Regions from separate parts of the Sodalis ligni genome, predicted to be linked through region 2. Evidence: predicted binding sites of a transcription regulator. Region 2 holds the regulator's gene; each other region holds the start of a gene.
The links. Region 2 encodes PurR, which represses purine synthesis genes. Its sites were predicted from a motif close to CANGCAAACGTTTGCNTG; they were not measured.
Positions count from the first base shown of each region.

Region 1: the regulator PurR is predicted to act here: its motif matches at 6,980-6,997, upstream of guaB (IMP dehydrogenase).
Region 3: the regulator PurR is predicted to act here: its motif matches at 3,560-3,577, upstream of gltB (glutamate synthase large subunit).

Region 1 is NZ_CP075169.1:4,424,183-4,434,971, forward strand. Features, by position in the region: gene GTU79_RS20690 (MFS transporter) at 1-732, opposite strand, end outside; gene GTU79_RS20695 (LysR family transcriptional regulator) at 866-1,780, shown strand; partial or broken gene GTU79_RS20700 (LysE family translocator) at 1,854-2,443, shown strand; gene GTU79_RS31870 (E492 group microcin) at 2,880-3,131, shown strand; gene GTU79_RS20705 (hypothetical protein) at 3,235-3,498, opposite strand; gene guaA (glutamine-hydrolyzing GMP synthase) at 3,726-5,303, opposite strand; gene guaB (IMP dehydrogenase) at 5,464-6,927, opposite strand; gene xseA (exodeoxyribonuclease VII large subunit) at 7,089-8,459, shown strand; gene GTU79_RS20725 (MFS transporter) at 8,539-9,762, opposite strand; gene mqo (malate dehydrogenase (quinone)) at 10,238-10,789, shown strand, end outside.
Region 2 is NZ_CP075169.1:3,088,987-3,099,775, reverse strand. Features, by position in the region: gene anmK (anhydro-N-acetylmuramic acid kinase) at 1-150, opposite strand, end outside; gene GTU79_RS14390 (outer membrane lipoprotein) at 478-945, shown strand; gene slyA (transcriptional regulator SlyA) at 1,098-1,526, opposite strand; gene GTU79_RS14380 (DUF1289 domain-containing protein) at 2,052-2,297, opposite strand; gene gloA (lactoylglutathione lyase) at 2,465-2,872, shown strand; gene rnt (ribonuclease T) at 3,119-3,784, shown strand; gene GTU79_RS14365 (Grx4 family monothiol glutaredoxin) at 3,912-4,259, opposite strand; gene GTU79_RS30395 (C40 family peptidase) at 4,701-5,543, shown strand; gene cydH (cytochrome bd-I oxidase subunit CydH) at 5,569-5,658, opposite strand; gene purR (HTH-type transcriptional repressor PurR) at 5,858-6,874, shown strand; partial or broken gene cfa (cyclopropane fatty acyl phospholipid synthase) at 7,301-8,451, shown strand; partial or broken gene GTU79_RS14340 (riboflavin synthase subunit alpha) at 8,553-9,206, opposite strand; gene GTU79_RS14335 (MATE family efflux transporter) at 9,459-10,789, shown strand, end outside.
Region 3 is NZ_CP075169.1:695,624-706,412, forward strand. Features, by position in the region: gene gltB (glutamate synthase large subunit) at 1-3,442, opposite strand, end outside; gene mnmL (tRNA modification radical SAM protein MnmL/YtqA) at 4,135-5,073, shown strand; gene arcB (aerobic respiration two-component sensor histidine kinase ArcB) at 5,176-7,512, shown strand; gene elbB (isoprenoid biosynthesis glyoxalase ElbB) at 7,750-8,409, shown strand; gene mtgA (monofunctional biosynthetic peptidoglycan transglycosylase) at 8,400-9,140, shown strand; gene dolP (division/outer membrane stress-associated lipid-binding lipoprotein) at 9,173-9,748, opposite strand; gene diaA (DnaA initiator-associating protein DiaA) at 9,758-10,348, opposite strand; gene GTU79_RS03265 (YraN family protein) at 10,452-10,789, opposite strand, start outside.

The sequences.
Region 1 (10,789 bases), 1.3 Mb from region 2:
ACCCAGAATCAGTGCTCCAACCAAAGAAACAACCACCGGCGTACCCATCCAGCCCACCGTCGGCGCAACCAGTATCCCGTTCGTAAGGAAGGCCAACGCGGCGGTAAAGGTGAGCGCACCTTTCCAATCGAGGCCGGCGGCGTTGGGATCACGGGAGTCCCGCACCACGCTTGAGCCGAGAACGAACGCCGCCCCGGCGATGATTGCCACCAGAAAAAAGATTGAGCGCCACCCGAAGGCTTCAATCAGCAGTCCTGAACTTACCGGCCCGAAGGCCAAACCGATACCAAAGCTCGTGCCGACAAGACTGAAAGCCCTCATGGCGGATGGGCCGTGGAACTCCTGCGCAAGCGCCGCCATCACGCCGGAGAATGCCAGCGCCGACGCGACGCCTTGGGCTGCGCGCAACACATCGACGACGAGTAGGCTTGGCGAGAAGGCAAGCGCGACCGAGAAAATACATAGGGCGCAGGCTCCGAAAAGGAAGATCTTCTTCCGTCCGAAGGTGTCGGCGAGCGCTCCGGCGGCCATCAGGCAACTGCCGAAAGTAAGCATGAAAGCATTGGAGATCCAGGCCAGTTCAATAGAACTGCCTGCCAGCGCTCGGCCTATCGCCGGAATGGCCACGGCCGGCCCCGTGAAAGCGAGAGGGTTGGCCACCGCAATCAGGCAGGCGGCCAGGAGTACCAAGGCCTTTTGAAGCGCGCCTCGTGAAGTCCGGTTAGTGTTCAAAGAAACCTCGTTGATGATACTAATGTGCATTCATTGAGCTAAGTTGCCCAATATGATTCAATGGGGAGTTTAATCGAAACATTGGCGAATAGGCGTCGCCATAGCGGCGACGCCTATGATGCGAGGATATGGGATGAGAGGCACCAACACCGGAGATATCGTCGCCTTCACGACGGCAGTCAAAACCGGCAGCTTCGCCGATGCCGGCCGCGGGCTGGGTCTGTCCCGTTCCGCGGTAGCGAAGGCTGTCGGCCGTTTGGAAGCGAGGCTGGGTGTCCGGCTTCTCAACCGGACCACGCGGGCCTTCAGCGTTACCGAGGAAGGCCAGCGATTCTACGAGCAGTGTATTGCCATCCTTGACGATCTTGAAGCCGCCGAGAACAACGCCGCAGGACGCGATGCCAAGCCGAAAGGAACCTTGCGAATCACGGCGCCTGGCGCCTACGGTCAATTACACGTGATGCCTGTCATACGACGCTTCCTCGCGGATTGGCCCGAAGTCTCCGTCGAACTGAGCCTGACAGACCGCGTCGTGGATATCGTGGAGGATGGATTCGACCTGGCCATCCGGATCGGCGGCCTTGAAAACACCCCGCAAGATCTGATCTCGCGCGGCATAAAGCGCTATCCGACGATCTTCTGTGCCTCGCCTGAATACCTGGCCTTGCGCGGCGCGCCGGAAACGATTGAGTCCTTGCGCGATCATACATGCTTGTTCTACTTCGCTTCGAAGGCCCGAGCCACCAGCCAGCACTCTTGGCGTGTAAGGGGCCCGGACGGATCGTGGCAATCGATCTCCGGCAGGCAACGTTTCGTGTCGGATCGGGGCGAAGCGCTGCTGGAGGCGGCCCTGTTTGGAATGGGCATCGCTTATCTGCCTGCATTTCTTTTCGAACCTCATGTCGAAGCAGGACGGCTCATAAGGGTGTTGCCCCAGTACCAAACAGAGGAAGTGCCAATCTCGGTTCTATATCCCTCGAAGCGCTACCTACCCGCGAAAGTGCGCGCCTTCATCGATGCGTTGGTGGATTCATTTGAATCATCCTAACGTCCGCTCCCGCCGCTAAGCCCTCGTTGATATACTGGCAGCGCCAAAACATATCATTTACAATCCGAAGAATATGGCAATCAACTTTTTTGGCTTTATGCCTGCATTACTGCCTGTCGCCCTCTCCCCCGGGGCAAGCTTCACTCTTGTCATGAGCGGCGCTCTCGCCGGCGGACGCAGTGGGCTTTTTAGGACGCTGGCCGGAACGGCTTTGGGCATATACACACACGCGCTTCTTATCGGGCTCGGAATAACCGCTGTCATTGTCTCGTCTCCAGCGATTTTTGGTGCACTGAAAATTGCCGGGACAGTCTATCTCCTTTGGTTAGGATTAATGCTCATCGTCAGCGGCATTAAATCAAAGCGTACCGAACTCACCATCAAAATCACTTCGATTACAATAAAACAGGCCTGGCTGGCTAACGTACTGAATCCTAAGGCCATCATGTTCTATCTGACAGTGGTTTCACAATTTGCCGGAATAGATGGCGGCATCAGCAACTATCTGACTCTTGCTTCCGTGCATGTGGGGTTATGAGCATCTGGCTTATTGCCATCAGTCATGCACTCATTTTCTCAGCTAAAAACCAATCCACTACTGCTGAAAAATACGTCAACATCGCAGGCGGTCTGCTACTGATTATTTTTCATTACACAGCATAATAAGATGAGGGTTCGGGCCGGGAACAAGGAATGCTTGACGAGTAACGCTTTTATTCAAAACAGGACCAACCAGCAGATGCAAAATAGGTTATATTGCCTGTTATTCAAATAAGAGATTTGCCTGCATGTTAAATGATATTCTCACACCATTAATGTTTGTACTTATCGCTCTTATTATCAGTATTAAAAAGTGGCATCAATAAAAGAACTTATTATATAGTTATCGCACTTTCGCTCTTGGGTCATTTTCTTACTTTATTGTCGATTGAAAGCTTAAGTGCTGTTAATATTACATTCCATGGCATTATTGATTATTTTATCTCTACGGCCATAACGCTGATTATTTCGCTAATAATCTTATTGATATTTCAATTAATTAAAAAGGTAAATGAAAATTATGAATAATGGTAATATTCCACCCAGCGATTAAAAAATCATGAACAACCTCAGGCGCGATATAGCTTTTGGCGCGCTTGGCGGCGCGTTGACCGGTGGCCCGTCTGGCGCGGTAATGGGAGCCGGACTTGCCGCCGCGCAAAATGTCACTATTGGCCTGATGGATCATGGGCCGGTCAATGTACAGATGCCACAGGTGCCGATGAGGCCAACCCAGCTACATCAAGTCCCTTCGCTCAATATTCCTGGGGGAATGCCTTCTGAACAATGGAGGAATAATTTAAGGCCTTAATTTATACTTTATACCAATAGTAACAGGAACATTATTTTATGATCCCATGGCAATGGACTATCAAGATATCCAGCAGTTTCATAATCGCCAAAGGGATCAAAACTCATATGCTGATTTTTTTCTTGGAATCTCTTTTCTCCTGAAGGCACCCCCCCTGGAGGGTCAGGATCTCAGACTTGCTCAGCACACCTTTTCTTTTGAGATTGACGAGTAATTGCTCGACGTTATCCAACTCGACTGCATCACCAGCCATACGGGTAATAGCTACGGCCATACGGCTCATGCCGTCACGTTCAGCGGTGACTTTGTGGGATTTAGCAAGCCTGCGGACTTGAGTTGCAACACTTACAGCGGCTATTTTAGTCATCGAAAACCCCCAATTTGCATCCAAAGTATAGCAAGATGCTGGCTTGTTGTCTCCACCTAGCGATTCAACTGCATGTTTCGCCCCATTCCGATCACCGCCCATCATGGTATCGGAACATATTGCCAAATTATGCTTTTCACATACAATGAAAAATGCCATTAATGATGTGAAAAAATCATTAATGGCATTGTTTTTATTTAATCAAATCATTTGATTGAAAATCAATCTCACTCCCACTCAATCGTCGCCGGCGGCTTCCCGGAAATATCGTAAACCACCCGTGAAATCCCATCGATTTCATTAATGATCCGATTGGACACCCGGCCCAAAAACTCATACGGCAGATGCGCCCAATGGGCGGTCATAAAATCGATGGTTTCCACCGCGCGCAGGGAGACCACCCAGTCATACTTGCGGCCGTCGCCCATCACGCCCACCGAACGCACCGGCAGGAACACGGTAAACGCCTGGCTGACCTTATTGTAGAGGTCCGCTTTATGCAGCTCTTCGATAAAAATCGCATCGGCGCGGCGCAAAAGGTCGCAGTATTCTTTTTTCACCTCCCCGAGCACCCGCACGCCGAGGCCCGGACCAGGGAACGGGTGGCGATAAAGCATATCGTAGGGCAGTCCCAGCTCAAGGCCTATGCGGCGTACCTCGTCCTTGAACAGCTCTTTGAGCGGTTCCACCAGCCCCAGCTTCATCTCTTTCGGCAGGCCGCCGACATTGTGGTGGGATTTGATGACATGGGCCTTGCCGGTGGCGGAGGCGGCGGATTCAATCACGTCGGGATAGATAGTGCCCTGGGCCAGCCATTTGACGTCGGTCTGTTTGCCGGCTTCCTCATCGAACACTTCCACAAACACCCGGCCGATTGTTTTGCGTTTGGTTTCCGGATCGGCGATACCGGACAGGGCGCTGAGAAAACGCTCCTCCGCCGGGACATGGATAATATTCAGGCCATACTTCTCGCCGAACATCTCCAATACCTGGGCGGCCTCGTTCAGCCGCAGCAGTCCGTTATCCACAAATACGCAGCTCAGGCGATTGCCGATGGCGCGGTGCAGCAGCATGGCGGTGACGGACGAATCCACACCGCCGGACAGTCCCAGAATCACATGGTCGTCGCCGATTTGCTGGCGTAGGCGGCTGACGGCATCTTCGATAATCTTGTCCGGCGTCCACAACGCCTCGCAGCGGCAGATATCCTTGATAAAACGTTCCAGGATCCGCTGGCCCTGGCGGGTATGGGTGACTTCGGGATGGAACTGCACGCCGTAGAACCTTTTTTCCTCGTCGGCCATGATGGCAAACCGGCAGCTCTCCGTGCTGGCGACGGTGACGAATCCCGCCGGGATGTCGGTGACCTTGTCGCCGTGGCTCATCCAGACATCCAGCAGCGGCTTGCCGTTGACGCTGAGGGAATCCTTGATGTCCCTGACCAGGGCGCTGTCGTTTAACACCTCAACCTGGGCATAGCCGAATTCGCGCTCATGGGAACCTTCCACCCGGCCCCCCAGCTGCATGGCCATGGTCTGCATGCCATAGCAAACGCCCAGCACCGGGACGCCGGCCTGGTAAACATACTCCGGCGCAACCGGGCTGTTATGTTCGGTGGTGCTTTCAGGGCCGCCGGAAAGAATAATGCCGCTGGGTTCGAAGGCGCGGATTTGCGCTTCCGTCACGTCCCAGGCCCAGAGTTCGCAATAGACGCCCAGTTCGCGCACGCGGCGGGCGATAAGTTGCGTGTACTGCGAACCGAAGTCCAGAATCAGAATGCGATGTTTATGGATATTATCTGTCATAGAAGGCGTATTCCAAGAGCGGTGGTCAAAATACAACACCACCCGGCCGCGGCCGGGAAGAAAAAATCAGGGATGGCCAATCCTCGGCCATCCGACGCAACGGGCGGCGCACCAGGGAGATAATGCACTATTACCGCCCGCAGCGCACCGTCCGGCGCGTTTAGCCCATGCGGTAATTCGGCGATTCTTTGGTGATGGCGACGTCGTGGACATGGCTTTCCTGAATGCCGGCGCCGCTGATGCGGACAAATTCAGCCTTGGTGCGCAGTTCGTCGATGGTGGCGCAGCCGGTGAGTCCCATGCAGGAGCGCAACCCGCCCATCTGCTGATGCACTATCTCTTTCAGGCGGCCTTTGTAAGCCACCCGCCCTTCTATGCCTTCCGGCACCAGTTTATCGGCGGCGTTGTCGGTCTGGAAATAGCGGTCGGAGGAACCTTTGGACATGGCGCCCAGGGATCCCATGCCGCGATAGGATTTAAACGAACGGCCCTGGTAGAGTTCGATTTCGCCGGGGGATTCCTCGGTACCGGCCAGCAGCGAGCCCACCATGACGCATGAGGCGCCGGCGGCAATGGCTTTGGCGATATCGCCGGAGTAACGGATGCCGCCGTCGGCGATAACCGGAATACCGGTGCCTTCCAGCGCTTCCACCGCATCGGATATGGCGGTGATTTGCGGTACGCCGACGCCGGTAACGATACGGGTGGTGCAGATGGACCCCGGCCCGATACCCACTTTAACCGCGCTTACGCCCGCTTCCACCAGCGCGATGGCGCCGGCGCCGGTGGCGATATTGCCGCCGATAATCTGCAAATCGGGATATTTTTCACGGGTGGCGCGAATGCGCTGCAATACGCCTTCGGAATGGCCGTGGGAGGAATCGATGAGCAGCACGTCGACACCGGCGGCCACCAGCGCGTCGATACGCTCTTCATTACCCGCGCCCGCGCCCACCGCCGCGCCTACGCGCAGCCGGCCGTGCTCATCTTTGCAGGCATTGGGCTTGCGTTCCGCTTTCTGGAAATCTTTTACCGTGATCATGCCCAGCAGATGGAATTGTCCGTCCACTACCAGCGCTTTTTCTACACGCTTCTCGTGCATTTTTTGCAGCACGACTTCGCGGGCTTCGCCCTCTTTCACCGTGACCAGACGTTCCTTGGGCGTCATGACCGCGGTGACCGGCTGGGAAAGATCGGTGACGAACCGCACATCGCGGCCGGTGATGATGCCCACCAGTTCGTTGTCATCGGTGACCACCGGATAACCGGCGAAACCGTTGCGGGCGGTCATTTCCTTGACCTGGGACAGGGTGGTTGACGGGGTGACGGTCTTGGGATCGGTCACCACGCCGCTTTCATGTTTTTTCACCCGGCTGACTTCTTCGGCCTGGCGCTCGATGGACATGTTTTTATGGATAAAGCCGATACCGCCCTCTTGGGCCAGTGCGATAGCCAGGGGGGCTTCGGTAACGGTATCCATGGCCGCGGAGAGCAGCGGAATGTTGAGACGGATTTTTTTGGTCAGTTGAGTTCCCAGCTCGGCGGTGTTGGGCAGAACCGTGGAATGTGCAGGTAAAAGGAGGAGATCGTCGAAAGTCAGGGCTTCTTTTGCGATACGTAACATAGCAATATCTCACCAGGGTGGATGTATAAAATATTGCCGTGGCATTATACAGAACGTAAACGGTTGCCTCCAGCTATTTTTTAAAAAAAACCTTGATAACCGGCCAGCGTTAAGTAATATCAACCGATTAAGTCTTTTTTAACAAAGTTGATCCAGCTCACATGTCTGCACCCACCTCGTCAACGATTTTTACCGTTTCCCGCCTGAATCAACAGGTGCGTGAACTGCTGGAAAGCGGGATGGGCCAGATCTGGCTAACCGGCGAGATATCCAACTTTTCCCAGCCCGCCTCCGGCCATTGGTATTTTACCCTGAAAGACGATCGCGCCCAGGTGCGTTGCGCTATGTTCCGCAACGGCAACCGGCGGGTGACCTTCGCCCCGCGCAACGGGCAGCAGGTATTGGTGCGGGCTTCGTTGACGCTGTATGAACCCCGCGGCGACTACCAGCTGATTGCCGAGAGCATGCAGCCGGCCGGCGACGGTTTGCTGCAGCAGCAGTTCGAACAGCTCAAGCAGCGGTTATCGGCGGAAGGACTGTTCGATCAGATCCATAAACAGCCGTTGCCCAGCCCGTCCCGGCGGGTTGGCGTCATCACCTCCGCCAGCGGCGCGGCGCTGCACGATATTCTGAACGTCCTGCGCCGGCGGGATCCGTCGCTGCCGGTGGTGATCTACCCAACGCCGGTACAGGGACAGGACGCGCCCGCGCAGATCGTCCGGGCCATTGAAACCGCCAACCGCCGGCAGGAGTGCGATGTGCTTATCGTCGGCCGCGGCGGCGGTTCGCTGGAAGATTTATGGAGTTTTAACGACGAACGGGTGGCGCGGGCCATTTTTGCCAGCATATTGCCGGTGGTGAGCGCCGTCGGACACGAAACCGATGTGACCATTACCGATTTTGTCGCCGATCTTCGTGCGCCCACCCCGTCGGCGGCGGCTGAGCTGGTGAGCCGCAATCAGTTGGAGCTGGTGCGCCAGTTGCAGTCGCAGCAGCAGCGGCTGGAAATGGCGATGGATTATTATCTGGCCCAGCGCCAGCAGATTTTTACCCGCCTGCAGCACCGCCTGCAGCAGCAGCATCCCCATTTGCGGCTGGCACGCCAGCAAACCACGCTGGTCAAACTGCGCCGCCGGCTGGACGACGGCGTACAGGCGCAGCTGCGGCTGGCGCAGCGCCGCCATGAGCGGGTGCAGCAGCGGCTGGGCCAGCAATCGCCGCTGCCGCGCATCGGCCGGGTGCAGCAGCAATTGCAGGCGCTGCAATATCAGCTGCAGCAGGCCATGACCCGCCGGTTGAATCAGCAGCAGCAAAAATTCGGCATGTTATGCTCGCGGTTGGAAGGCGTCAGCCCGCTGAATACGCTGGCGCGCGGTTTCAGCGTTACCACCGGCGCCGATGGGGCGCTGATTAAACGCACCGGGCAGTTACAGCCCGGCGATGCCCTGACCACCCGTCTGCAGGATGGCTGGGTGGATAGCCAGGTGGTTCGCATTACGCCGTCGAAGAAGACCGCCGGAAAAAACCGCTAGCCGCCGACACCTGCCGGCCAATGTCCCGGAGATTGCCGGAAGGGACGCGATTAGCATGTTCCGGCTTCGGGACGCATCCTTACTGCTCGGGAGCTGACCGTGCCGCCGATCGGGCAAAAACGTTATACAACGCCCCGATAAACAGCAATACGCAGGTGCCGAGAAATACCGGCCGCATGCCGAAATGGCCGCCGACAACGCCCCCCAGCAGCGGGCCCGCCACCTGGCCGACATATTGCGACGAGGTGGAATACCCCAGGATTTTGCCGGCAATCCTGTCCGGCACATTGTGGCGAATGACGCTGGCGATACAGGGCAACAGCCCTCCTAATGCCAGTCCCATGAAAAACCTCAGCACCACCAGTTGCCAGCCCCGGCTGACAAATGCCTGGGGAATCAGCAAAACCGCCGCCGCCAGCAGGCAGCCGATGATCACATTCCAATGACCGCTGCGGTCGGCCAGCTTGCCCAGCCAGGACGCTGACAGAATGCTGCCCAGGGCCGCAGCGGACATGGCGAATCCCGCCACCAGGGTCACCTGTGAAAATGGCACCAACTGCCCCACGTAAAGGGTAATGATCGGCTCGATGGACATATTGGCGATCATCAGCAGCGCACCGGTAATCAGCATGGCGATAACGGGTTTGCTCATGCGCGCCGCGCCGGCGGGCGCCGGTTCGGCAGCCCGTTTCTTCGCCGCGCCCGGCTCCTCCTTTAATAAAAAAGTGGTGGCAAGGAAAGCGATGAATATTGCCGCCCCGGCGGCGATAAACGTCCCGCGGATGCCAATCAGCGGCGGCAGGGTGCCCCCTATCAGCGGGCCGGCGAAATTACCGGCCATGATGCCGGATGACATTATCCCCAGCGCCCAGCCGGTGCGGGCTTTGGGCGTTTGGGTCGCCACCAGGATCATCGAACCCGAGGCATAGCCGCCCAGCAAGCCGGCGAGCAAACGCAGCGCCACCAGCTGCCAGACGCTTTGCGCCATGCCCAGCAACGTCATGGCGACGGCCATCCCGAGGCTCGCCCGGATCAGCATCAGTTTACGCCCGTATCGATCACCCAGGCGGCCCCACAGCGGCGCGGTAAACGCCGCGCTGAAAAATGTGGCGCCATAGGCTACCCCGGACCATTGGCTGATGGCCGCATGTCCCGATGCCCCTAGTTGCTCCACGTACAAAGGCAGGAAAGGCAGCAATAGCGTCATGGCGATAATGGTGGTAAAGGAGCCGAAAACACAAACAAATAAATTACGCTGCCAGTAGCGACTACCGTCAGCGATATCCACCGAGGCATTAACCATGATAATTCCTTTAACCGCCAAAATACTCAGGCAATATCCGCTTATTCATAAGCGATTTATAGCCATTAGAAGCAAAAATAATACCAACCAAATACCAATGAAAACAACTTCTACCGTCGGGGTAAAAATCACAAAAGACGAGCTGCTCTTTATTTGCGGATTAGAGACGATACGGTTGCTCATTGTATATTCTGCGGCAGATTCATCCTAAAACGCTTTTAATCATCATAAAAGAGAGTAACGATTTGTTAATAAAAGGTTATATTTTGCGAAATTATCAATATTACTCTTTAAAACAACTAGATAACAAGCATAAGTGTTAATTATCTTAACCAGGCGATAACATCACTTTTGGTTTACATGCGGATGTCCGACTAATAGAATCAGGTTTGAATAGCAGACAGTATTGGGCCAAAAGCAACCTCAATAATATTGCCCTGCCGTATACTTACTTTTATATATAGAGACACTGCGCATGAAAGAGCATTTCGTCGCGGGCCTTTGCATGAATTTGTTGGCGTCTGCCCAACGGCAAAAGGCTGCGAACAACGCCCCGGTGGATGTTGTCCTTATCGGCGGCGGCGTCATGAGCGCCACCCTGGGCACGCTTATCAGGGAACTTGAGCCGGACTGGTCTATTCATCTGTACGAGCGCCTGGATAAACTCGCCCAAGAGAGCTCAGACGGCTGGAATAATGCCGGCACCGGCCATGCGGCATACTGCGAATTGAATTACACGCCGGAACAGGCAGACGGATCTATTGATATTTCCAAAGCTGTTTCCGTCAACGAATCATTTGAAATTTCCCGGCAATTCTGGGCTTATCTGGTTAAAAACCAGCGGGTGGGCGCGCCGGAAACCTTCATTAATAATGTCCCGCATATAAGTTTTGTCTGGGGCGAGGAAGATGTGAATTTCCTGCGCAAACGCTATGAGACATTACAGCAAAGCACCCTGTTTAAAGGCATGGAATATACCGAAGACAGCCATGTCATCAAGCAATGGGCGCCCGCGATTATGGAAGGC
Region 2 (10,789 bases):
GGAGAGTATCTGCTGTTTTATGTCCAGCGGAATCGGATGCGTGTAACTGGCCTGCTGCGCGACGGTATGCTCATCTATGGCGGCGAGCACCACATCGATGCCGTCGAGGCTGGTTCCTGACATGACTCCCACATAGCGACCTGTTTTCATTGAGCCGGCCTTGTTCCTTATAAAGAGGGTTTTGGTTATCATACTGTAATAACGTTAACATTTTTATCGAATGAGACCATCAAAAGCAGGCAAATAATTAAACTTGTTACAAAATCATGACGAAATAAGAAAAAGGTTAGCCGTAAAATCATTGCGAAAGTCACAAATTGGCGTCCGTTTATTCGCAGTTTATGATTTTTTCAATATTATCAACTACAGTAACTAAACTAGCCTTGTCTGATGTAGCATCACCCATCAGCGCAGCTATATTAGCATGAGTTCCGTCTGGGTTTGCCTTGGACGAACGTCGTACAATAGGAGTTTTCAATGATGAAACGTTTGCTCGTGGTCACCCTGGCTGGTTTGACATTGGTAGGATGTGCCAATAACAACGGCTTATCCGGTGATGTCTATTCTGCCTCCGAAGCCAAAGAAGTTCAAAGCGTGACTTACGGTACCCTGGTTGGGGTCCGTCCGGTGCAGATCCAGGGTGGGGAAGATTCAAACATTATCGGCACCATCGGTGGTGCGGTATTGGGTGGTTTGGTGGGCAATACCATCGGCGGCGGCGGCGGCAGAGGTGTCGCTACCGCCGCCGGCGCGGTAGTGGGCGGCGTCGCCGGACAGAACGTCGGCAGCGCCATGAACCGTACCCAGGGTGTGGAGCTGACCATTCGCGAAGATGACGGCAGAACCATCATCGTCGTACAAAAACAGGGGCCGACCCGCTTCAGCGTGGGCCAACGCGTCGCCATGGCCGGCAACGGACGCGGCGTGACCGTTTCGCCCCGCTGACACAGCGGCATGTCTTGATTTCTCCCCTACTGTTAAGGCTGTGGGTGAAAATCAATGGTACGACATCATTCACATCTGTCTATATAAAGAACCGGCAAAATATGCCGGTTTTTTATATGGAACATATGCAACACACCCAACCTGATCAGGATTTATTTATAAATTCCATGGAAATTCTTCTCTGGCCTGGCGATCATATTACTCAAAAATTTAATTTTTTTTTCTGAGATCCCCGCCAGGATTTCATCTCTGGTACTATTTATAACATGATTAACTTCTTTGATGATTGGCTCGGCGGACTCCGTCAATTTTATACGTTTCGCCCGCCTGTCATTGGCGCAGGTATGCCTGGTGATGAGTTTCTTCTCTTCGAGCTGATCAAGCGTCCGGACCAAGGAGGGCTGCTCGATGCCGATGGCTTTCGCCAATTGAATTTGCGACTGCTCAGGGGGCAATTGGCAAATATTATGCAGCGTGATCCAATGCGTTTGTGTAAGCTCTAAAGGTTTTAAGCGATGGTCAATCAGTGCGCGCCAAACACGAACAAGTCGCGCCAAATCAGATCCTAATGGCGATTCCAATTCTCTCTCCTTATAATTAAGCTGATTAAGCTTGTTCCCTGGATTCCCATCCATTCTAATGGGTGGAATGGCAAAATACAAATATATATATAAATATGGCGAAACTTAAGTTGAGATGGATGTAATATGCATGTTATTCCTTTGATAAAATGGATGTTACCGAAGAGCGCATATGTTTTCGAAACATCCGGTGAATCGGATGAATTCACTCTCCTTCCTTCGCATTTTCCCACCTGGTGTAGGGTAATCTCTGGAAACGTTCAATAATCCGTTCCTCTTTGCGACTACCTTAACCCTTTCATATTGAGGCAGATCATATGCCAAGCGGATTATTCATAACTGTAACACTATTATTGTCATTGAGCGTGATTTATTGTTAATTTAAGTTAAATGAAGACATAACAAATATCAATATTTCATGTATTCAGGGTAATAATGTAATTTTAATATATAAGTAGCTACTAATTAGTTCGTAAAATAATATTAATCAGTACCACTAATATCTCATCAATACTCACCTCAGCGTCAAAACAGGCTGGGTTGATCCGGGTCGTCCCCAAGAGACTCCGCCGTTTTAGCGGCCCGCGCCAGGCGCAAATAACGCTGGCGGCATAAACGCAGTACCTCCTTTTTCTGGTTGTCATTCATCCCCATCCAGTCAAAGCGCTCTTGCCGGGAACGGAAACAGCCAATACAGTAGCCGCGGGCGTCCGACTGGCAGATACCGCGACAGGGACTGGGTATGGTGAAAAACTCAAGCTGTTCCGGCACAGGCCCTCCTTATTTACTTTCATTGAAGACGTTATTTACCCAACTGGCAAGATTTTTTGCCCTCGCCCGCCCGTCCGACATACTGTAAAACCGCCGTCCCACGGTCTATACTGGCGACTACCTTTTCTGCGGCGGACATTACACCGTCATGATCCCAAGAGGATATTATGCGCCTGCTACATACCATGCTACGAGTTGGAAATTTACAAAGATCTATTGATTTCTATACTAAAATACTCGAAATGCGCCTATTGCGCACCAGTGAGAACACTGAATATAAATACACGCTGGCGTTTGTCGGCTATACCGAAGAAACCGAAGGCGCAGTTATTGAATTAACCTATAACTGGGGAGTCGACAGCTACGATCTCGGCAGCGCCTATGGCCATATCGCCCTGGGCGTAGATAATGTCGCCGCTACCTGCGAACGCATCCGCCAGGCCGGGGGCACGGTTACCCGTGAAGCCGGACCGGTGAAAGGCGGCACGACCATCATCGCCTTTATCGAAGATCCCGACGGTTATAAAATAGAATTGATCGAGCAGCGTCACGCCGGCCTGGGCCTCGGGCACTGACATATTGGCCACGGCCGGGCGGTGGCGGTCGGTAATGCGCCGCACATCATAAATCCGCGAATGCTTAAAGTTACATCGTAACGGACGGGACCCAAGACAGGGGTCCCTATTCAGGATTATCTTTCCATTTTCCGTTTAATCACCGCACTATTCCATTGCGGGCAGCCAATGAAAATGGATTCGCCATGCATACCGGAACAAAATTTGCCATAATGCGGGCTGTATTTCTAAATAGTAAGAACAGGCATGGCTGAAATAGACGATGTAAATTCCCTTCGCGGCCGTTTCCGCGGCTTTTATCCGGTTGTCATTGATGTAGAATCCGCAGGCTTTAACGCCGCTACCGACGCCTTGCTCGAAATTGCCGCCGTGACATTGAACATGGATGTAGAAGGCTGGCTCGTGCCGGACCAAACGTTGCATTTTCATGTCGAACCTTTCCCCGGATCCCTGTTACAGCCGGAGGCGCTGGCGTTTAACGGCATCGATCCGTCCAATCCTTTACGCGGTGCGGTAAGCGAATACGATGCGCTGCATGAAATCTTCAAGATGGTGCGCAAAGGCATAAAGGATCAAGGCTGCAACCGTGCGGTAATCGTGGCCCATAACGCAGGTTTTGATCATGGTTTCCTGATGGCGGCGGCGGAACGCGCCAATCTCAAACGCAACCCGTTTCATCCTTTTGCCACCTTCGACACCGCGGCGCTGAGCGGACTGGTGCTTGGGCAGACCGTATTGGCGAAAGCCTGCGCCGCCGGAGGAATTGAATTCGACAGCCGCCAGGCCCATTCGGCCCTGTACGATACCGAGCGGACCGCCGAGCTGTTTTGCGAACTGGTGAATCGCTGGAAGCGTCTCGGGGGTTGGCCGGTACCGCCGCTCGGCGACGATAGCAGCGGCGAAACTGATTAAATCAAATCACGGAGATGGCCGAAAAGCGGGAGAGCATGTTTGTTTTGACCATAAAATCAAAGCCAATCCCAGCGATAGGATTGGCTTTTATCTTTTCTGAACGCTCAGGCTAGAAGCCCTCACTGACTCAATTGGACGGCTGATCTTCCTGAGAACCGTATTTCACCGCGGTTTCTTTGATAAGCGGCTGTAGCTCGCCGTGCTGATACATTTCAAGAATGATATCGCAACCGCCAATCAATTCACCATCCACCCATAATTGCGGGAAGGTCGGCCAATTGGCGAATTTCGGCAGTTCGGCCCGAATATCCGGATTCTGCAGGACATCCACATAAGCGAAACGCTCGCCGCAGGCGGAAAGCGCCTGTACCGCTTGCGCGGAAAAACCGCAACCAGGCAATTTCGGAGAGCCCTTCATATAAAGAAGAATCGGGTTTTCAGCAATTTGCTGCTGAATTTTTTCAATCGTCGTCATTGTCTCGCTTCCTCAAGCCATAAGCTGGCCTTATCTGCTCTGGGCGGGATTATGCTCAGAATCACTATTCTAACGATTACCGTATAAATAGATAAACGTTTTTTTGCCCGCCATAGCCCGCACGGACAAAGATGCGCAGCACCTTAATAAAGGATAACACCAAAGGCGGCCTTTTACCCGGCGCCGGGGCATGGATGCCAAACTCTTTTTAACAATTGAAAACTGTTGAATTTTGCGCCAAATTATGCCGATGAATGCAACAAATATGCAGTCGTTCACGTTTATTCACAATATGATGATAATTCATGATGCAAAGTAGGGGTAAATAGCTTAAATTCCTTTGAGGCATTTATAACCCCTCTTTGGGGCCACAGAGGATAGCGTTAATCATGCGTTTATGCTTTACGCTTTTGTGTTGCTTTTACTCAGTTATTTTTCAATTTGGCGCATGCCGCGCCCAATGCCGGTATCAATGCCGACCAGCGAAAATCACAGTCCAGTACGGCTAAAACAGGTGACCGACGCAAACGAAAACCTCTTAAAGAGGTGTTGAAGATAACCAAAAAAAGCAAACCGGTGACCGAGCAGAAAATCACCCGTCATAGCACAGACAAACCAAAAGAGCTCGTTGCTGAAAAAAGCAGCAATAAAAAATTACATTCCATACCCGTCGCCAAAGCGAAAGAGCCGGCCGTCGAAAAAAACCACGTTAAAAAATTGCACCCAATCCCCCCCGAAAAAAAAATAGCCAATTTTACCCCGCCGAAAAAAGGCTACAAAAAGGGTTACGGCAGGCATCGGATGAAAGAAAGCGCCACGCTCGATCTCATTGCCAACGACCAACCCATCATCATGAGCGACAGCCACAAAAAACGCTATCAACATGCCAAATTGACGGCGATGAACAAGCTGATGTCCCAGATGGGCAAGCCTTATCGCTGGGGCGGCATGTCACCCAATACCGGGTTCGATTGCAGCGGCCTGATCTATTATGCTTATAAGGACGTGGTACGGATTCATATGCCCCGTACCGCCAATGAAATGTTCCATTTACGCGATGCGGCGCCGGTGAAGAAAGACGATCTGGAAAGCGGCGATTTGGTTTTCTTCCATATCACCAACCGCGGCGCGGCGGATCATGTGGGCGTTTATTTGGGCAACGGACGGTTTATCGAATCCCCCCGCACCGGCCGCGATATCCGCATCAGCTATCTGAATGAAGATTATTGGGCGGATCACTATGTCGGCGCCCGCCGGGTCGTGACGCCGAAAACCATTCGCTGAAAGGAAAAAAAGGCGCCTGGGCGCCTTAATTCATTACCGCGGTAAAGCTGAACGCAATGATCACCAGCAAGGAAAATACCGTGGTCATTAATGACAATTTGAAATCGCTGCTCATCACTTCTCCTTATCACTACACCTGTCGCTGAACGGGATATCTTTACACCCGTAGGTTGTAAGCAGTGTCGCATAACCCGATTAAAAAAGCTTGCCGGGCAGCAACTCCCGAGCATATTTATCTTTATCGCTTTCACTTTAGTGCCGAATCAAGGAAAATTGGCGGTTTATTTATTTCGGCGTACAGGAGTTCTACACGCATGGCAACCATTAAAGACGTGGCGAAACGCGCCGGGGTATCCACCACCACGGTGTCACATGTCATCAATAAGACGCGATTTGTGGCGCAAGAGACCAAGATCGCCGTTTTGGAGGCCATCGGGCAGCTGCACTATTCCCCCAGCGACGTGGCGCGCAGCCTTAAGATCAACCGCACAAAATCCATCGGCCTGCTGGCCAGCTCAAGCGAAGCGCCCTACTTCGCGGAAATTATCGAGTCGATTGAGCACCACTGTTTTGTGCGGGGATATACCCTTGTGCTGTGCAACTCCCATAACGATCTGAACAAACAGGGCGCCTATCTGGCGATGCTGGCGCAAAAACGGGTGGACGGGTTGCTGGTGATGTGCGCCGAATATCCCGAACCGTTGCTGAATATGCTGGAAGAGTATCGCCATATCCCCATGGTGGTCATGGATTGGGGCGAAGCTCGCCGGGATTTCACCGATACCATTATCGACAATGCCTTCGCCGGAGGTTACATGGCGACCCGCTATCTGCTTTCCCGGGGGCATCGCGATATCGGCGCCATACCCGGCCAACTGGCGCGTAATACCGGGGGCGGACGTCATCGCGGCTACCTGCGGGCCCTGGAGGAAGCCGGCATCGCCATTCCCCATCAATGGATTGTGCAGGGGGATTTCGAACCGGAATCCGGCTATCAGGCCATGAAACTCATTCTGTCCAGGCCGCAAAGGCCCACGGCGGTATTTTGCGGCGGTGATATCATGGCCATGGGTGCAATGTGCGCCATTGATGAAATGGGCATGAAGGTTCCCGATGACATCTCAATTATCGGTTATGATAATGTGCGCAATTCGTGCTTTTTTACCCCGTCATTGACTACCATTCATCAGCCCAAAGAAGAGCTGGGCGAGGCCGCGCTGACCATGCTGCTGGACCGTATCACCAGCAAACGGGAAAACGCCAGGATTATCGAAGTGCATCCCGCCCTGATTGTACGCCGTTCGGTGGCCGACGGCCCGTTTCGCTCCTGAAGGGCGGCACACGGCCTCCTGAGCCCCTTATCAAAGGTGATTCGCTCCCGAATGTAATAATATATTTCATACCGCCGAATGTGCCTGATGAGTTATTGTTCCGATAGGAAATCATTAACTTATCTGTGAAATACATTATTCTGTCAGCTATTGTCTAAACCGGAATGCAGGCTTATACTCAATATCGTTAACAAATATAACGAGTTGTCTAATAATTTTGCTTTAAAAGAATGTCGTGTTTTTACATGGCGTCATCCTATTTATGAAGCGCCCGTCTGACAAACAGTCTATTGGTGTTTTTATATTCCTCTGTTTATTGTGGTACATCCGACACCACGGATACCCGTGGATGATTATAAAAGCCCGCAGGTATCGGCTACGCTTTTCCTGACGGGGTTATAACAGAAGAAAGGTGATGGAGAAGCTATGAGTTCCTCGTGTGTTGAAGACCTGAGCTTTCATGATAATGCTTGGTATCGAATCATCCATGAAATGCTTGCTGAGGCAGGTGTAAAGATCAACGGAGCAAGGCCGTTTGATATTCATGTCAAGAACCCGGAATTTTTAAACGCGTGCTAGAGGACGGGTCATTGGGGTTGGGTGAAAGTTACATGGACGGCTGGTGGGAATGCGAGCGACTGGATATCTTTTTTCAGCGCGTTTTAAGAGCCGGTTTGGAAAATAAGCTTCCCCGGCATTTCAAGGATGTTATGCGCGTTGCCGCCGCGCGGCTCATGAATCTTCAGTCTAAAAAACGGGCTTGGATTGTCGGCAAAGAGCATTATGACCTCGGTAATGATCTGTTCAGCCTGATGCTGGATCCCTATATGCAGTATTCGTGCGGCTATTGGAACAAGGCCACCACCCTGGAGGAAGCGCAGCAGGACAAGCTTAGGATGATCTGCGAAAAGCTGCAGTTGAGACCGGGCATGACGCTGCTGGATGTGGGCTGCGGCTGGGGCGGGCTTGCCGCTTATGCGGCCAAGAACTACGGTGTTTCGGTTCAGGGGGTGACTATCTCCGCTGAACAGCAGAAACTGGCGCAGGATCGCTGCGAAGGTTTGGACGTCACTATCTCTCTGCAGGATTACCGCGACCTCAACGTGCAATTCGACCGTATCGTTTCGGTAGGCATGTTTGAGCACGTAGGTCCGAAAAATTACGCCACCTATTTCGACGTAATTGATCGCAACCTGAAACGCGACGGCCTTTTCCTGCTCCATACCATCGGCTCCAACCAGACCGATATGAACGTGGACCCCTGGATCGACAAGTACATCTTCCCCAATGGCTGCCTCCCTTCCGTGCAGCACATCGCACGGGCCAGCGAGAAGCATTTTGTTATGGAGGACTGGCATAATTTCGGTGCCGATTATGACAAAACGCTGATGGCCTGGTATGAACGTTTTCTCGCCGCCTGGCCGACGTTATCAGGAAATTATTCGGATCGGTTCTTTCGGATGTTCTGCTACTACCTGAATGCCTGTGCCGGCGCTTTTCGCGCCCGTAACATCCATTTATGGCAGGTATTGTTCAGCCCGCAAGGGGTTGAAGGCGGGATTCGTGTGCCCCGCTAAGCGTTCATTGCGGTACGTTCTTTTGGACTTTCCGCTCCAACGCTTTATTGCCCTGGACGGGCAATAAAGCGTCCCTATCCCCACTGTCGGGATATAGCGTTTTACCTCATTTTCACTTCGTGTCCGGCAGCGACGGCCAGTGCGGCCTCCCGCTGCGCCAAGACCCGTTCAACGGTGTCCACAACCGCCTGGGTTTGCGGATCGATTTCAATATTCACCCGGTTTCCCAGGCGTTTCTTGCCAAGTGTTGTCCTGGTGAGGGTTTCGGGAATCAAATGGACGCAAAATTTATCCGCGGCAACCTCTCCGATGGTCAGGCTGATGCCGTCGATACCGATATAGCCTTTGTACAGCACATATTTCATCAACTCCTTGTCCGGCATTTTAAACCAAATCTGCCGGTTGTTTTCCGAGGTGGCGATTTTAACGATTTCCGCGCTGCACATGATATGGCCGGACATGACATGGCCGCCAATCTCGGCGTTGAACGTAGCGGCACGCTCCACGTTCACCTCATCCCCCACCTGTAATTCCCCGAGGTTGGTAATGCGCAGCGTTTCTTTCATCAAGTCGAAGCTCGCCACATCTCCCTTGATGGCGCTCACCGTCAGTCAGCAGCCGTTGTGGGCCACCGATGCCCCGGTCTCAAGCCCGTCCAGCAGCGCCGGCGGCAGTTTAATGTAATGCGTGCGGAAGTTGGTTTTTTCATCAATTTCCACCACCGACGCGGTGCCCTGAACAATACCCGTAAACATGGCCTTGACCTCTTTTAATGACACCTTAAAAAGATGGGTATTATATTGCCCCAATTTCAGGTGAAAACCAAATACCCTCCCGCGGCGAAACGCTATGCACGGAAAATGTGCATTATTGCACTGGTATAAAGCAGGGAATCCATTACACTATGCCTCAGAAACGCCGCATAAATTACCGCTTAAATTCACCCATAATCATTAATTTATCTGCAGCTTGTATTATTTTTAATCCATAACTTCATAGGTGCCTGCGTGCAGAAGTATTTCCTCGAGGCGCGTACATTATTGTCGCTGGCCTTACCGGTTATCCTTGCGCAAATCGCTCAAACCGCCATGGGCGTGGTGGATACCGTGATGTCCGGCTCCGTAAGCGCCACCGACATGGCCGCCGTCGCCGTCGGTACTTCCATCTGGCTGCCCGCTATTTTATTCGGCCACGGTCTTATCATGGCGCTAACGCCGGTCATTGCCCAACTAAACGGTTCCGGCCGGCGCGATCGCATCGCCTTTCAAGTGCGCCAAGGGTTTTGGCTGGCCTTGTCCGTCTCGCTGCTGATTATGTTCCTTTTGTATCATTCCAGGTTTGTCATCGGCAGGATGCATCGTGTCGATCCCGCCCTGGCGCAAAAAGCCGTCGCCTATCTGCATTTTCTGCTGCTCGGGGCGCCGGGGTATCTGTTTTTCCAGGTGCTGCGCGGCCAATGCGAAGGTCTTTCCAAAACCAAGCCAGGCATGGTCATCGGTTTCCTCGGCCTGGCGGCAAATATCCCGATCAATTATGTGTTTATCTACGGCAAGCTGGGTATGCCGGCCCTGGGCGGTGTGGGCTGTGGCATCGCCACGGCGTCGGTGTATTGGATTATGTTTGGGGTAATGTGGCTGTATGTGCTCCGGGCCGGCACCTTTGCGGATTTCCGTACCGCCGTCGCTATCGTGCTGCCGCACTGGCCGACCCTGCGGCGTTTGTGCTCGCTGGGATTGCCGGTGGCATCCTCGCTCTTTTTCGAGGTGACGCTGTTTGCCGTGGTGGCGCTGCTGGTGACGCCGCTGGGCATTGTGTCCGTTGCCGGTCATCAAATCGCCCTGAACTTCAGCGCGCTGATGTTCGTACTGCCCTTGTCAATCGGGGTGGCGGCCACGATCCGCGTGGGCTTCCGCCTGGGTGAAAACAAGGTGGACGAAGCGCGGGTCGCCGCCTGGACCAGCCTGGCCGCCGGCGTGATGCTGGCCTGCGTGACGGCGATACTCACCTACCGGTTCCGGGTGCATATCGCCAGCTGGTATAATGCCACCCCGGCGGTAGTGAGCATGGCATCGCATTTGATGTCCCTGGCGGCGCTTTATCAGATTTCCGACTCAATCCAGGTCATTGGCAACGGCATCCTGCGCGGTTACAAAGACACCCGGTCGATATTTTTTATCACTTTTACCGCTTACTGGCTGCTGGGCCTGCCCTGCGGCTATGTTCTGGCGCTGACGGACTATGCGGTCCCCGCCATGGGCCCCAGCGGTTTCTGGATAGGTTTTATTATCGGCCTGACCTCGGCGGCAATCATGATGTCAATGCGCATACGCTGGCTGCA
Region 3 (10,789 bases), 2.4 Mb from region 2:
CGCGGGTTTCCTGCGCAATGAAATGGAAGTAGTTGGTCACCAGCTCCGGCAGACCGCGGTAATGATCGCGCCGCAGTTTTTCGTCCTGGGTCGCCACGCCGGTGGCGCAATTGTTCAGATGGCAGATGCGCAGATATTTACAGCCCAGCGCCACCATAGGGCCGGTACCGAAGCCAAAGCTTTCCGCGCCGAGAATCGCCGCCTTGATAATATCCTGGCCGGTCTTTAACCCGCCGTCCACCTGCAAACGGATTTTGTGGCGCAGACCGTTTGCCACCAGAGCCTGCTGGGTTTCCACCAGTCCCAGTTCCCACGGACAGCCGGCATATTTTACCGAAGAGAGCGGGCTGGCGCCGGTGCCGCCGTCGTAGCCGGCAATGGTGATCAAATCCGCATAGGCCTTCGCCACGCCGGTGGCGATGGTGCCGACGCCGGGTTCGGAAACCAGTTTGACCGATACCAGGGCCTTTGGATTCACCTGCTTCAAATCGAAAATCAGCTGCGCCAGGTCTTCGATGGAGTAGATATCGTGATGGGGCGGCGGCGAAATCAGCGTGACGCCGGGCACCGAGTAGCGCAAGCGGGCTATATAGGGCGTGACCTTATCTCCAGGCAACTGGCCGCCTTCACCGGGCTTGGCGCCCTGCGCCACCTTGATCTGGATAACGTCGGCACTGGCCAGATAGGCCGGTGTTACGCCGAAACGGCCCGACGCCACCTGCTTGATCCGCGACACCTTATTGGTGCCGTAGCGGGCCGGGTCTTCGCCACCCTCGCCGGAATTGGAGAAACCACCCAGCCCGTTCATGGCCTGCGCCAGGGATTCGTGGGCTTCAGGGCTCAGTGCCCCGATGGACATGGCAGCGGTATCGAACCGTTTAAACAGATTTTCCGCCGGTTCCACCTGATCCAGGGTAACCGCCTGGCCGTTGGGTTTGATGGCCAGCAGATCGCGCAGCACGGCCACCGGACGCTCGTTCACCAGTTTGGCATACTGCTGATAATCACTGTACAGGCCGCTTTGCACCGCTTTTTGCAGCGTTTTAACCACGTCTGGGTTATAGGTGTGATATTCACCGCCGTGGACATATTTCAGCAGACCGCCTTGATCCAGCGGCTTGCGCTTAAGCCAGGCGCGTTTGGACAGATTCAGCAAATCCTGTTCGAAATCGCTGAAGTCGGCGCCGCCGATACGGCTTACCACGCCCTGGAAACACAAATCGGTCACGTCGCGATGCAGACCCACCGCCTCGAACAGTTTGGAGCAGCGGTACGAGGCCACGGTGGAAATGCCCATTTTGGACATGATCTTGTACAGGCCCTTATTGATGCCGTTGCGATAGTTCAGCATCACGGTACGGTAATCTTTTTCGATGGTGCCGTTGTCGATCAGGGCCGCCAGGGTTTCATAAGCCAGATACGGGTAAATGGCGGTGGCGCCGAAGCCAATGAGCACCGCGAAATGATGCGGATCGCGGGTGCTGGCGGTTTCAACGATCAGATTGGCGTCGCAGCGCAGGTTTTTTTCCACCAGGCGGGTGTGTATGGCGCCCACCGCCATCGGCGCGGGCACCGGCAGCCGGGTTGGGGAAATCAGCCGGTCGCTTAGCACCAGCAGTACCGTCCCCTGGCGCACTTTCTCTTCCGCCTCGTCGCACATCGCCAGCAGGGTCTGCTGCATATTCCGCTGCGTCGGATCGTAGGTAATATCCAGCTTGTCGGCGCGATAGTGGCTCTCTTCCTGGGTGGTGAGCTGGGTAAAGTCGGAATAGAGCAGGATCGGCGATTTGAAGGCCAGCCGGAACGCCTGTCCTTCCGCTTCGCAGAATACGTTCATCTCCCGGCCGATACAGGTGGCCAGGGACATGACGTGGGCTTCCCGCAGGGAGTCGATAGGCGGGTTGGTTACCTGGGCAAATTGCTGGCGGAAGTAATCGTAAATCACCCTCGGCCTGCTGGACAGCACGGCGAACGGCGTATCGTCCCCCATGGAGCCGGTGGCTTCCTGGCCGTTCTCCCCCAGCACGCGCAAAATGGAATCCAGCTCTTCATTAGAGTAGCCGAACTGTTTTTGATAACTGGCCAGCCGGCTGTCGTCCAGTTCGCGATGGCCTACCTGGTCGTCGGCGAGCTCTTCAAACGGCGTCAGGCGACGGACATTCTTTTCCATCCACTCTTTATAGGGATGGCGGCTTTTCAGATCGTCATCGGTTTCCGCCGAATGGAGGATGCGCCCGTTGCGGGTATCGATAACCATCAGTTCGCCGGGTCCGACGCGGCCCTTTTCCACCACTTCATCCGGCTGGTAGTCCCAGATCCCTACTTCGGACGCGCAGGTGATCAATTTGTCGGTAGTGATGACATAGCGCGCCGGACGCAGGCCGTTGCGATCCAGGTTGCAGGCGGCGAAACGGCCGTCGGACATCACCAGGCCGGCCGGTCCGTCCCAGGGTTCCATATGCATGGAGTTGAAATCGAAAAAGGCGCGCAGCTCCGGATCCATGTTCGGATTGTTCTGCCAGGCCGGCGGCACCAGCAAGCGCATGGCGCGAATCAGGTCCATGCCGCCGCTGAGGAACAGTTCCAGCATATTGTCCAGCGAGCTGGAGTCCGAACCGGTTTCATTGACGAACGGCGCGGCGTCCTGCAAATCCGGAATCAGGGGGGTTTTCAGCTTATACGCACGGGCCCGCGCCCACTGACGGTTGCCGGTGATGGTATTGATCTCGCCGTTGTGGGCCAGATAACGGAAAGGCTGGGCCAGCGGCCAGCGCGGGACGGTATTGGTGGAGAAGCGCTGATGGAACAGGCAAATGGCCGATTCCAGCCGCAGATCCGCCAGGTCCAGGTAAAAGCGCGGCAAATCCGCCGGCATACACAGGCCTTTATAAATGGTCACCAGGTTCGAGAGGCTGCAAACATAAAAGCTGTCGTCAACCACCCGTTTTTCCACGCGGCGGCGCGCCACATACAGACGGCGTTCCATATCGCGCGGGCGCCAGCCGGCCGGGGCGTTGACGAAAATCTGCTCGATGCGGGGCAGGGAGGAGAGGGCGATGTCACCCAACACGTCCGGATTGATGGGAACCTCGCGCCAGCCGATGATGGACAGCGTTTCGTTTTGCAGTTCCTCTTCCATTATCTTCCGGCTGGCGCGGGCTTCCTCCTCATCCTGGCTGAGGAAAATCATGCCCACCGCATAGTTCTTGGCCAAACGCCAGCCGCGCTCTTGCGCCACCATGCGGTAGAACCGATCCGGTTTTTGCAACAGCAGGCCGCAGCCGTCGCCGGTCTTGCCGTCGGCCAGGATCGCGCCGCGATGCTGCATACGGGCCAGCGCATGAATTGCAGTACGCACCACTTTATGGCTGGGCTCGCCTTCGATATGGGCAATCAGGCCGAAGCCGCAGTTGTCTTTTACTTGGGATTCATCGTACAACATATTCATGGACCTCCCCAGGCTCCAGGTGACTCTTACAACCTACTGCGAACAGGCGTATCGATATCGAGCGGCAGCGGATCAAACGCGTCAACACGCTGTTTTACCGCTGGCCCGCTCCGCGAAAACCTTATCGTGGCGGTCTTACTCATGATAAACGACTTGCTTTAAGAAGGAATCTCATTAACTGCATAATTATGACGCGTCGTCAGCCCCGCCGGAATTCTTCCAACGGCCTTCCAAATTAACGAGAAACACCACGCAGGTCAAATATGCCCGGCGACCGTCCCGGTTAGAGCCAAAACACGATTAACCATATGATTAAAAATAACTTAATAGCTATTTAATAAGCATTATCCCTGCAAATCATCCCCTGCCAATCATGCGCTGTCGCACTATAGTGCAGCCATTGGATCTCTGCACCATGCTAGGGCGGACACCTTTAATAGCAGGATATGCTGATATGGAGTGTTTTTGCCCATTATGTCTCTGTTTTTACAAATTAGTGACTATTTGAATAAGCCACCCGGCTCGAATAAGAAATATTAATCATAGCAGGTATGATTTATTTCTCATTATTATTGCATAATTATGCTTCTTTGGCGGCGGCTGCAAGGGGCTTTGATCGATATCATCATGCAAAGATGATAATTCCGCTAGCATTAACGGCCATACCCGAACCGGATGTAAAGAATATGCAGTTGCCGCAAGTAGTCAATATGTTTGGCGGGGATCTTTTGCGCCGTTATGGACAGAAGGTCTATAAACTCTCGCTGCATGGCGGGTTTAGCTGTCCCAACCGTGACGGGACCCTGGGCCGGGGCGGCTGTACTTTTTGCAATGTTGCCTCGTTTGCCGATGAAAATCGGCAATTCCTGAGCGTGGCCGAGCAGTTCGCCGAACAGACAGGCCGTATCGATCGGGCAAAACGCTACCTGGCCTATTTCCAGGCCTATACCAGTACTTATGCAGAAGTGCGCGAACTCGATCGGCTCTACCGGCAGGCCTTGGCACAGGCGGATATCGTCGGTATTTGTATCGGCACCCGTCCCGACTGCGTCCCGCCGGCGGTGCTGGATTTACTGGCGGAATACCGGCAGCAGGGGTATGAAGTCTGGCTGGAACTGGGGTTGCAAAGCGCACAGGATAAAACTCTGCACCGGATCAATCGCGGTCATGATTTCGCCTGCTACCAGCGCACCGCCGTCCTGGCCCGCCAGCGGGGACTGCAAGTGTGCGCCCATTTGATCATAGGTTTGCCGGGAGAAGACATCACCCACAACCGGGATACGCTGGAAAAGGTATTGGCCGCCGGGGTAGACGGCCTGAAACTGCACCCGCTGCTGGTGGTGGAGGGCAGCACCATGGCGGCCGCCTGGCGGGCGGGGCGGTTACCGGTGTTGACGCTGGAACACTACACTGCCCTGGCCGGCGAATTGATCCGCCGCACACCGCCTGAGGTGCTGTTTCACCGCATCAGCGCCAGCGCCCGCCGTCCGACGCTGCTTGCACCGTTATGGTGCGAAAACACGTTCACCGGCATGAATGCCATCTATCAAGACCTGTTGGCCAACGGTCCCCAGGGCGCCGCCCTCGGCACACCCTATCAAGGGATGAAGCCGCGCTTATCATAAACTGCGAGGTTCTTTCCTATCAGGCAACCTCAAGCCGCGGATTTCGCTAAAAAACTGTTTTTTGAGGTATCATTGACCCTAATGCTACTTAAGGAAACCGCTATGAAGCAAATCCGCCTGCTGGCGCAATATTACGTCGATCTGATGGTGAAATTAGGGCTGGTGCGGTTCTCGCTCCTGCTGGCGTCGGCGCTGGTGGTGCTGGCGATGATTGTGCAAATGGCCGTCACCATGCTATTGCGCGGGGAAGTGGAAAGCATCGACGTGGTGCGATCAATCTTTTTCGGCCTGCTGATAACGCCCTGGGCGGTATATTTCCTTTCGGTGGTGGTGGAACAGCTTGAGGAGTCGCGCCAGCGGCTGGCCCGGCTGGTGGACAAGCTCGAAGAGATGCGCAACCGCGATTTACTGCTTAATCAGCAGTTGCAGGAAAATATCGCGCAACTGAACCAGGAAATCGCCGATCGCGAAAAAGCCGAAGACGCCCGCCAGGGCGCGCTGAACAAGCTGACCGAAGAAATGGCGCGCCGTGAACAGGCGCAAATCGAGCTTGAACAGCAATCCTCCCTGCTGCGTTCTTTTTTGGACGCCTCTCCCGACCTGGTGTATTACCGCAATGAAAATAAAGAATTCTCCGGCTGCAACCGGGCAATGGAGCTGCTGGTGGGTAAAAGCGAGAAGCAGTTGATAGGCCTGACGCCCAAGGACGTCTACGGACCGGAAATTGCCGATAAAGTCATTGAGACCGATGAAAAGGTCTTCCGCCATAACGTCTCGCTGACCTATGAACAGTGGCTGGTCTATCCTGACGGGCGCCGGGCCTGCTTCGAGCTGCGCAAGGTGCCGTTTTACGATCGCGTGGGCAAACGGCATGGGCTAATGGGTTTTGGCCGCGATATAACCGAGCGTAAGCGCTACCAGGACGCGCTGGAGAACGCCAGCAGGGAGAAGACCACCTTCATCTCTACCATCAGCCACGAGCTGCGTACGCCCCTTAACGGCATTGTAGGATTAAGCCGTATTCTGCTGGATACCGACCTCAACAAAGAACAGCTCAATTACCTGAAAACCGTGCACGTCAGCGCCATTACCCTGGGAAATATTTTCAACGATATTATCGAAATGGACAAACTGGAGCGCCGCCACGTCCAGCTGGATAACCAGCCGCTGGACTTCACCGCCTTCCTGGTGGATTTGGAGAACCTCTCCGGTCTGCTGGTACAGCCCAAAGGGCTGAAGCTGGTGATGGACGCCCAGGAGCCGCTGCCGCGCAATATCGTCGCCGACGGTACCCGGCTGCGGCAAATCCTCTGGAATCTCATCGGCAATGCGGTGAAATTCACCCAGCAGGGAAAAATCACCATCCGCATCCACCGGGAAGGGCCGGATCTGCTCTGTTTCGACGTACAGGATTCCGGCATTGGCATCCCTGAAGAAGAGCAGGATAAGATTTTTGCCATGTATTACCAGGTCAAGGATCAGCAAGGGGGCAAACCGGCCACCGGCACCGGTATCGGCCTGGCGGTATCGAAACGCCTGGCGCAGGCCATGGGCGGCGATATCCAGGTGAAGAGCCGCCGGGGCGAGGGGGCCTGTTTCAGCCTATCCATCGTCGCGCCTGAGGTCGTTCCCGACGATGGAAATGAAGAGGAAGAACTGCCCTTGCCGGCGCTCAACGTCTTGCTGGTGGAAGATATCGAACTCAATGTGGTGGTGGCGCGCTCGGTGCTGGAGAAGCTGGGCAGCAGCGTGGATGTCGCCATGAACGGCCACGACGCGTTGACCATGTTTGATCCGGACGAATACGACCTGGTGTTGCTGGATATCCAGTTGCCGGACATGACCGGCCTGGATATCTCGCGCCAGCTGCGTAAGCGTTACAGCGATCGGCATTTGCCGCCGTTAATCGCCCTGACCGCCAATGTGCTCAAAGATAAGAAAGAGTATCTGGACGCCGGCATGGACGATGTGCTGAGCAAGCCGCTGTCGGTATCGGCCCTCACCGCCATGATAAAAAAATTCTGGGACCAGCCGGATAAAGCCGCCGATGACGTTGATGATGATGACTCGGCGGCGGAGCAAGAGCAGCAGGCCGTTTTGGATATCGCCATGCTGGAACAGTATCTGGATCTGGTGGGGCCTTCGCTCATCAGCCAAAGCCTGGAGATGTTCGAGAAGATGATGCCGGAGTATCTGGCGGCTCTTGACGGCACCATGGCCGCCCGGGATCAGCGCGCCATTGCCGAGGAAGGCCACAAAATCAAGGGCGCCGCCGGTTCAATCGGCTTGGTGCGTCTACAGCGCCTGGCGCAACAGATTCAGTCGCCGGATATGCCCGGATGGTGGGATAACGTGCAGGGCTGGGTCGATGATTTGCACCGGGAATGGCCGAACGATGTGCTGACGCTTAAGGCTTGGGCCGCGAAGGCAAAAAAATGACCCCGACGTAAGCCGGGGTGCGCGAATATAGCGCCAACACCAGGGAAACTGATTCTCGCCACTGTGCAGAGTTATCGGGCGTTCTTGGTTGGCAAGTCACTAAAATTCATTAAGCGTTAGTAAACAACATAGCAAAAGAACGAGATAATGTTACAAGAACCATTAAAATTTGGGATGTAGAATAGACTTTGTCAATAGAAATAAGATTTTGACCGCCATGACAGAAGAGAGATTTCTATGAAACGTGTGGGCCTCGTTTTAAGCGGCTGTGGTGTGTATGACGGCAGCGAAATACATGAAACGGTACTAACGCTGCTGGCTCTCGAACGGGCGGGTGCCGAAGTAATATGTTTTGCGCCGGATAAGATGCAACCTATTGTGATTAATCATCTTTCCGGTGAAGAAATGACGGAGAAACGCAACATGCTGGTGGAGTCCGCGCGCCTGGCCAGGGGTAAAATCCACCCCCTTTCCGAGGCGGATGCGGATAAGCTCGATGCCCTGATTGTGCCCGGCGGTTTTGGTGCCGTACGCAACCTCAGCGATATTGCCTTAAGGGGAATCGAGGGAGAAGTCGATGCCGATTTACGACAGCTGACCCGCCAAATACATAAGCAAAATAAAGCAATTGGCTTTATTTGCATCGCCCCGGCGCTATTGCCGAAACTCATCGACACCCCCGAACCTCTGCGGTTAACCATCGGCACCGACAGCGATACGGCGGAGATGATCGATGATATGGGCGCGACCCATGTTATCTGCCCGGTGGACGATATCGTGCTGGATGCCGCAAACAAAGTGGTCACCACCCCGGGCTATATGCTGGCCACCTCCCTCGCCGATCTGGCTAAAGGTATCGATAAACTGGTATCCCGGGTATTGGCATTGTGCGAGTGAGGTTTCGGTCCGGCGGAAAATCCGGACTATTTCGCCGATGCGCGCGGTGGCTGCTGATTGGCTGCGGGACCATTCTTGTTCTCTGGGTGGCCGCCATTCTGCTCTTCTCCTTTGTGCCGGTGCCTTTCTCGGCGGTAATGGCGGAGCGCCAGCTGGGGGCCTGGCTGCGCGGCGACGGCGGTTATGTGGCCCACTCCCGCTGGGTGGCGATGGATGACATCGCACCGTCCATGGCGCTGGCGGTGATTGCGGCGGAAGATCAAAAATTCCCCTGGCACTGGGGATTTGACATTGAAGCCATACAGGCCGCCGCCGCCCACAATGAGCGCAGCCAACGCATCCGCGGCGCCTCCACCCTGTCGCAGCAAACGGCGAAAAATCTGCTGCTGTGGGACGGACGCAGCTACTTCAGAAAAGGGCTGGAGGCCGGTTTAACCCTGGCGATGGAAACGGTCTGGACCAAACGGCGTATTTTGACGGTCTATTTAAACGTTGCGGAATTCGGTCGCGGCACCTTTGGGGTCGAGGCCGCGTCGCAGCGCTATTTTCATAAGCCCGCCGCACGCCTGACCCCATCGGAGGCTGCGCTGCTCGCGGCGGTATTACCCAATCCGCTGCATTTCCGCGCCGAAGCGCCCTCGCGCTATGTGCAGATGCGCCAGCAGTGGATATTGCGGCAGATGCGCCAAATGGGCGGGGAACAATTTTTGCGGGAAAACCATCTTCGTTAGCCGGCCCCGCCGCGGCGGCGGGGGACATGATGTTATTTCAGAATGGTAAAGGCGGTAGTGACGTGCTGTACGCCGCTGACCCGGCTGGCGATTTCCGCCGCCGACTGGGCCTCTTTATTGGTCACCAGCCCCAGTAAAAACACCTCGCCGTTTTCCGTCGTGACCTTCACGTTGGATGATTTCACCGAGTCGCTGGCCAGCAGCTGCGAACGAATTTTGGTGGTAATCCAGGTGTCCATGGAAGCACGTCCCATGCTTACCGGCTGGCCCTGGCGAATTTCGTTATACACCTCGGTGGCGCCATCGACGCCGATGGCGATTTGTTTGGCGCGGTTGGCCAGTTCGGTGGTGGGCGCCTGACCGGTTAACAAGACTTTGCCTTGATAGGCGGTTGCCACGATGCGGGCTTCTTTCTTGATCTGCTGATCTTTAGCCAAAGCGTTGCCCACGCGCGCTTCCAGCGTGCCGTCATCGACCTGGGTGCCTACGGTGCGCGGGTCGGTGGCGGATTTGGTCGCCACCGCGGCGCTGCCGACCACGACAGCACCGACGCATCCCTGAAGCAGCAGGGCGGTGAATAGCAGTACAAATGGGTAATGCACCTTCATTTGAGCTCCTTAATCGTCCTGGTGAGGAAACAATGAATTATCGATCAAATCACATAAACAATTCACCGTCAGCATGTGCATTTCCTGTATGCGCGCGCTGCGGTGGGAGGGAATTCGGATTTCAACGTCCTGGGGACCGAGCAATCCGGCCAGTTCGCCGCCGTCGTATCCCGTCAGGGCAATAATGGTCATATCCCGGGTCACCGCGGCTTCCACCGCTTTCACAATATCACGGCTGTTGCCGCGCGTGGAGATAGCCAGCAGAATATCGCCGGCCTGGCCGAGGGCGCGCACCTGCTTGGCATAGACTTCCTGTTGCAGGCGATCGTTGGCGATGGCGGTAAGCACCACGCTGTCCGCGTTCAGGGCGACCGCGGGCAGACTCGGCCGCTCGGTTTCGTAGCGATTGATCATGCTGGCGGCGAAATGCTGAGCGTTGGCGGCGGAGGTGCCGTTGCCGCAGCATAAAATCTTGTTGCCGTTGAGCAGCGCGTGCACCAGGGCGGTGGCGGCGCGTGAAATCGCGTCGGGCAAGGCCTCCGCCGCCGCGATTTGGGTTTGTATACTTTCGGTGAAACAGCCTTTTATTCTTTCCAGCACAGTCGTTGAACCTAATAAGTAATGGAGGAAACGGTTATACCCGGCATACTTCAAGTTGCAGGTGCGTTGCCGCCTTCCCGCAGCTCGAATGATTTAGGGTATATTAACCCGATGCGCCGAAGGCGTTTTGCAGCCATTCTAGCCGGTTACCGGTAATTGCCAAAATATCGAAACGGCAAGCGGATGTGTCTAGGCTCCCGCCCTGGCGCGACAGCCAAACCGCTGCCGCGAGCAGTAAACGGCGCTGCTTGCGAGGAGTGACGCTCTCGGCGGCGTTGCCGAAAGCGTTATCGCGTCGATAGCGCACCTCGACAAACACCCAGGTGTGTTGATCTTTCATGATTAAATCGATCTCGCCGCCGCGCACCCGCATATTGGCGGCGATAAAACGCAATCCCGCGTTTTCAAGATGGCGGCGCGCCCGGTCTTCCGCCCGCGCGC